2 regions of the Paenibacillus sp. FSL E2-0178 genome follow, and region 2 is predicted to be linked to the other one. Evidence: riboswitches for the same ligand, from Rfam matches in the RefSeq annotation. Region 2 holds a riboswitch; the other holds the start of a gene.

Region 1 (3,418 bases), 2.6 Mb from region 2:
CGTAGACACTCAAGCCGAAGGCATGCGGAAGAATATCCAGGCTACACAAAAAGTAGCAGATACGATCGAAGCGCTCTCACAGAATGCCCGCGGCATTACCATGATCACCAAGACCATCACGGAAATTGCCGAACAAACCAATCTTTTGTCGCTTAACGCCTCCATTGAAGCTGCACGCGCAGGTGAGCACGGACGCGGTTTCGCAGTTGTAGCGCAGGAGGTCCGCAAGCTTGCCGAAGAATCAACCGCCTCCACCAAGGAAGTATTCGGGCTGGTACGCAGCATCGAAGCCGATATCAAGCAGGCTATCGATAACATCGCTATTAATGAAGAGGTTGTTCAGGTGCAGAACGAGATGATAACGGAGACCGCACATATTTTCGCGCAGATCGTACATAGTGTGCAATACATAACCGAGCAGATCTCCTCCTTCTCCGCTGAGAGTGATCTGATGCTGGAGAGTGCGCTCAAGATCTCCGGGGCAATCGAGAATATCTCGGCCATTACCCAGGAGACGGCAGCAGGTACCGAGGAGGTGTCCGCGGCAATGAACGAACAAATTCATGCCCTGCAGTCCGTAGCGGAAGAGACCGAGAAAATGACACAATCTGTCTTCCAGCTGCAAAAAACAATCCATATTTTCAAATTCTAGCAGCAGCCCAAAGAGACCCTTTCCGCAGAGCAGTCTGCGGGAACGGTCTCTTTTTGGCATGAAAAAAGCAGATTGTAATGTAATATTCACAAAGTGTTAAAATAGTGCATAACCCTAAAATAACGCCTTTGCACTTCTTTACTGCTAATTCTTTATTACTAATAAACTAACATTATTTTAAATTTTAATCACCTATTTCTTAAGACCTATTTAAGGGTTCTTCCAGCCTATAATTCTAATACATCTGCATAGTTTTATGAGGTTCCCATGATGTTATGAGGCTTATGGCTTATGCAGATTAAATTCCGCTCTTTTTCTGCATTTGCATTATAAGACTTTGGTCTTCCAGACGCATCCATTTTCAAAAGTTTGAATATCTAATATTTCATCTCCTATTACATCTGAATATTCGCCAAATTTCGCGTTTTGCTGCAAAAGGCTTATTGACAAAAGGCGAGCGAGGAATATATTGTAAAGGAAAATTATCCTTCGCTGTATTGATAACAACATATGAGGCAAAATTCACCGAAAGGGAATGACGCAAAGCCATGGATCTACAGTCTCACTTATCCGGTGAGATCATGACAGCCAGGTTGCTGAAAAACTATGAACGTCCGGGAATCCGCGTTCAGTAATGGTGATTCGTGCAACAGGCCTGTGCTCCTATTTCGAGTACAGGTTTTCTATTGCTAGCATACAATCAAAAAACAACTTGTGGGGTGGATGTTCTGAAGACAGTTGCAGATTATATGGCGGAAGCATTACGCGATCTTGGGGTAACACATTCTTTTGGTATTATTGGCAAGTCCATTTGTCCTATAGCTCTCAAACTTGTTGACTATGGCATTGAGTTTATTCCCGGCCGGCATGAGTCCAGCTCTGGCTTCGCAGCAGGCGGCTATGCACTGAAAACAGGCAGTCTCGGGGTTGCCTTCGGCACTTCCGGTCCCGGCGGAACGAATCTGTTAACCGCAGCAGCACACGCCAAAGCCAACAATCTCCCGGTGCTCTTCATTACCGGTCATCAGTCCATTAAAGAGCTGGGGATTCCCCAGTGTCAGGATTCCACATCCTACCTTGCCGATTTGGCAGACATGTTCAGACCGGCCACTCTTTTCAGCAAGCTGGTTGAACGCGGCGACCATTTCAGTACGATTTTCAATCATGCCCTGTCTATCGCCCTTGGTGACAAGAAAGGACCTGTTCATTTATGTATTCCGTTTGATGTTCAGACCGAGCGCCTTGAAGAATGCCGGATTGTCCTTCCGCAGCGGGAAAGGCTCGTCAGCTACGCCAACTACGAACGGGTCATTTCAGCGATCAATGCTTCCAGCAGACCTCTGATCATTGCCGGTAAAGGAGTCAACCGCTCCGGTGCGCACAAGGAACTGGTTCAATTGGCCGAGACCTTCAACATACCTGTAGTAACCTCCCCCGGCGGTAAAGGAGCCATTGCTGCGGATCACCCGCTCTATCACGGTCCTGTGGGCGTTGGCGGATGTACGCATGGGGATGAGATGTTGAACAACAGTGATCTGTTTATCGTGCTTGGTTCGCGTCTGAGCGATATGACCATATGCAATCTTAAGAAGGAGAATCATCCGGATCAGCTGATCCAGTTTGATGTTGATCCAACCTTTGTCGGTAAAATACTGACTTCCGATACCATTTCCGTCGGCGGCGATTTGCGTGACAACCTGGAGCTGTATCTCGGCAAGATTGATCCGTCCACCATAACCAGACGTGAAATAGAAATCTCCAATCACTATACTGAAGAGCTGCCTGTGCTGTCCAAGCTCTCGCTGGCTTCGGTAATGAGCACGATGAGCGATTTGATTCCATACAACAGCAGCGTGTTTGTTGATGACGGCAGCCACGGCTTCAATGCGGTCAAATGGTTCAACGTGAAGAAACCGGGGAGCTTTATATTTGATGCCTATTTCGCCTGCATGGGGAATTCAATCGGCATGGCCATCGGTGCCAAGGCTGCTGCGCCGGAAGAGACGGTCTTCTGCATTACCGGTGACGGCTGTTTCATGATGCTCGGAACTGAAATTAACACAGCAGTTTGCAAGAATATCCCGGTTATTTTCATCGTTGTGAACAATATGCAGCTGGATATGGCGCTTAAGGGTATGGAAAAAACAACCGGACGTATTGATGGAACCATCTTTGAAGTCCCCATGGATGCAGTGAAGTTTGCTGAGTCCCTGGGAGCCACCGGCTTCCGCGCAGAGACGCAAGAGGAGTTTGCCTCTGCAATCAGCCAAGCAGTTGAACTTAACCGCGTAGCTGTTATTGAGCTGTTGACTGACCGTGACGAAATGCCTCCTACGGCCCACCGTACACTGGATCTCAACTAGGCTGTATGTTACAGATTTCCTAACTTACTATCAGGAGGCAAACAAGTGAATATGAACGTAGACAGCGGACTGGACCATTTCACCAATCTTTCCGGGGACTATGGGGCCAAAGCCCTAGCTCCTATTAAAGAGCATTTTCCCGAATTAGCCGAGTATATCATGGGCAATGCATACGGTGATATTTTTCAACGGACCACCATCGGTTCAGACTGGAAAGAAATTGCCGTCATCTCTTCTTTGATCACCATGGGACAATTTGAGCAGCTGGGTGTTCACTATGTAATGGCGCTCCGCGTGGGGATGACCGTTGATCAAATCAAAGGTATCCTGCTTCATTTGACACCTTGTATCGGCGCACCCAGAGTGATCTCGGCGTTCAATGTTCTGCTGGAGACGCTGGAAG
Region 2 (3,418 bases):
CCGTTTGTACTTGTCAGGGGTTACATTACAGCAGGCTTAGACCGTTTCTGCGTCCGCGTCCCGCAGGATCAGTTCTCCGCCGGACTCCAGGATACTGTTATGGGAACGGGCAATATTAATGAAGACATGCTCCTCCTGGAGCAGTTCAATGTCTTCACACAGATTACGCAGCAGCCGGGAGAAGCTGTTCAGAACACTGTCAGTGATAAACTCGGTGAACTGCCCCGGATGGGTAAAAACCTCCAGCATCTGCTTGAGCTGATCCGTACCGGGCTGGGGGGCCCCTTCCATGCACAGCAGTGCGGATTTAAGATCGCTGATCAGGCACTCTATATGGCTGTACTTATCCTCCAGCAGCAGCATAACCACCAGACCGTATTTCACGGATTGCTGGCGGGATTCTACATTCTTGGCCAGCAGCCGGGCGGCTTCCCGCAGTCCGCCAACTTCAGTCAGCAGAAGACTGGAGAAGCGGTGCAGGCGGTGCTGGTGTACCCCGGCAAGTCCGGTGTGCAGGCTGCAGCCGGTTACTTGACCGCTTATATAGATACTGCCTGTAGCCGTAATTGTAGATTGGCAGACGTTGCCGTAGATATACACATTCCCTAACGCCTCAATACACATAGGGCCTTCAATATCTGAGGGTACGACGATGTCACCTGCAAACATAATCTCACGGGCTGTTGCCGCCATTTCCTTGGTGATGAGGCATAGGTCCGGGAAATCGCAGGTTGTGACGCTGCCGGAGTCTCCGCAGATGCGGGGTCTGCCCGTACGCAGAGCCGCGATCTCCCCGTTTGGAAGCAGCCGTGCATTGTCTCCGGCTGCGAAATAAATATCCTGCGGTGGAGGTGGAGGCAAGATGCCTCCTTCTACGTCGAATCCGGGAATTCCCTCTTCGGGCGGCAGCTTGCGGGCGAATACCTCTCCCTCTCTGGCGAAGGGTGCTCCCGGAAACCGCAGATAATCTAAGGAATCTGCAGCTTCCGCAGTTCGTCCCTCCCGGAGCATTCCATTGCCTGTGAGCGTATGCTCCGGGAGGGATAGCTGCAGCCTTGATTTCTTGCCGGGCAGCGGGGCTCTCCCTTCTGCGATACAGACAGGGAGATATGTAGGGTTGTTCAGTTCGGCGTATAGGGCCGGGATATTCAGATTCCGCAGAATGGAGCGGTTATCCAGCGAAGAAAGAATCTGTTCTATGGTGAGCGTGGACAGCAGCATCGCCCGGTTAGGCTCAGCCCGGACTGCGGCTTCGAAGGAAGCCGGGCAATTGACCAGATTCCAGGCGTACTTCTCTGCACGGTACAAGGTGAAATGCACTTTGAGCTTGTCAGGTGAAACCGTAATCTGATACTGTGGCTTCTCGCAAATTTCCCAGGTAATATGATCCGCTGAGGTCACCTCAGTAGGCTCTGTAACGGTCTTCCAGTTGATCTTCAGCACTACAGGATGAACAGCGGAGATCCGGGCGGGCTTGCCGCCAGAGAGCGGGGGAGTAATGAAGATCTGATTATTCTGCACAAGGATAATTCCATCCTTATCTCCATTCATCCCGCCGGAAGTCCGGCCCTCCACAGAGAAAGAATCCAGGAATCCGGTCCGTTCAAGCATCAAGGATTCCACGAAATCATATCGGGTTGGTTCGATGAATTGCTGCGGCATTATCTTAACCTCGCTTTTTCGTATAATCAATGGCATTCGTACAGAAAAGAGCATCATAAAGCCTGGGGGATCTCCCGGTGACTGATGGCTTACGTGGTCTCTATTGGCAGCCTGGCGACCATAAACGCGGATTCTCAGCATTCTTAGGCCCATTGCTTTGCGTCCTACCCTTTCAGGAAGTTTGCCTTTAGAAATAGATCAATGATATACACTCAGCATGAGGCGATTTCAATCGACTGTAATCGACAAAAAAGGTCATAACTGGTTCCTGCGCTGCAGGAACTTCTGCAAACAAGCTTAATTCTAGTACTTAAGGAGCTATTTTTCAACTGTATTCTGCCAATTTATTAATAATCTTGAAATGTGCAGCTCTATATTGCTTGAAAAACTGGTTTCCCAGCGCTTACAGCTTATGGGAGGAGTCTGCTCTGCAAGAAAAGCCGGATCTTTGAGCTGGAGAACGGACTGCTGCTGAGGCTGCCTGCGTTGGGCGGCTTTTTTTAATATATGAATGGAGTTAATCCGGGGTTTATATGTAATGTTCATGTTATATATGTAGAATAACACAAACAATTAGCACATTATTTCGTAATAAAAACGAAGACATTGCAAATTTGTTGTAATATAATCTAACAAACAGCAGGAAAAATTAAATTAATGTTAATAAACATAACATTAAATATATGCATTGAATTCTGGAAGGGGAGCATGAACCATGCAGATTACAGCAGCACCTTACACCTGGCCCTATGACGGCGTCCTTGATCCGGCGAAGACGGCACTGATGATTATCGACATGCAGACGGATTTTTGCGGCAAAGGCGGTTACGTGGAGCGAATGGGCTACGACCTCTCATTAACAGCCAGAGCGATTCAGCCGATTGGGCGGCTGCTGGCACGCATCCGGGAAATTAACGGATTCACCGTTATCCATACCCGGGAGGGCCATAAGCCGGATCTGTCCGATCTGCCGGCGAATAAACGGTGGCGGAGCAGACAGATCGGCGCTGAGATCGGCTCGGAAGGACCGGCGGGACGGATTCTCGTACGGGGCGAGCGCGGCTGGCAGATCATTGATGAACTGGCACCTATACCGGGAGAGCACATTATCGACAAGCCGGGTAAAGGCAGCTTTTATGCTACGGACCTGGATTTAATATTGAAGAATAAAGGGATTACCCATCTGATTCTGACCGGAATCACGACGGATGTCTGTGTACACACGACGATGCGCGAAGCCAATGACCGCGGTTATGAATGTCTGATCCTGGAGGATTGCACGGGTGCTACGGATTATGCCAATCATCTGGCAGCGCTCAATATGGTCAAAATGCAGGGTGGTGTCTTCGGCAGTGTGAGTGATTCGCAAGCGGTGCTGAAGGCGCTGGAGCAATTCTAGATACAAATTACGAATGACCAGTATTCCAAATAACATCATAACGGGGGAATCACCATGTGGAACAAGTCCAGAACCAAAGCGCTTATCCTGCTCACTTCACTAATGCTGCTCATTACAGCCTGCGGCAACAATTCGGATACCGGCAAGGCAGAGGGACAGGGGGCGGAAGGCTCCGGTGAGCTTAAGAAGGTTGTTCTGAGGTTGAAGTGGATTCATCAGGCGCAGTTTGCCGGGTTCTATACCGCCGTTGAAAAGGGCTTCTATAAGGAAGCGGGGCTGGATGTGGAGATTCGGCCGGGAGGCTCGGATTTTCCGGCGGTACAGATGGTCGCTTCGGGCAGTGAGGAGTTCGGGGTA

Evidence for each region. Region 2 has a riboswitch for cyclic di-GMP ahead of MHI42_RS22040 (flagellar assembly protein A). Riboswitches for the same ligand answer to the same signal wherever they lie in the genome.
Region 1: another riboswitch for cyclic di-GMP. It lies ahead of MHI42_RS33060 (thiamine pyrophosphate-binding protein); the one in region 2 lies ahead of MHI42_RS22040 (flagellar assembly protein A).

Annotation. Positions count from the first base shown of each region.
Region 1 covers NZ_CP151953.1:7,691,343-7,694,760, reverse strand. Annotated here, with positions in the region: gene MHI42_RS33065 (HAMP domain-containing methyl-accepting chemotaxis protein) at 1-652, shown strand, start outside; cyclic di-GMP riboswitch class I at 1,157-1,253, shown strand; gene MHI42_RS33060 (thiamine pyrophosphate-binding protein) at 1,372-3,015, shown strand; gene MHI42_RS33055 (carboxymuconolactone decarboxylase family protein) at 3,067-3,418, shown strand, end outside.
Region 2 covers NZ_CP151953.1:5,059,075-5,062,492, forward strand. Annotated here, with positions in the region: gene MHI42_RS22040 (flagellar assembly protein A) at 37-1,662, opposite strand; cyclic di-GMP riboswitch class I at 1,765-1,858, opposite strand; gene MHI42_RS22045 (isochorismatase family cysteine hydrolase) at 2,378-3,061, shown strand; gene MHI42_RS22050 (ABC transporter substrate-binding protein) at 3,116-3,418, shown strand, end outside.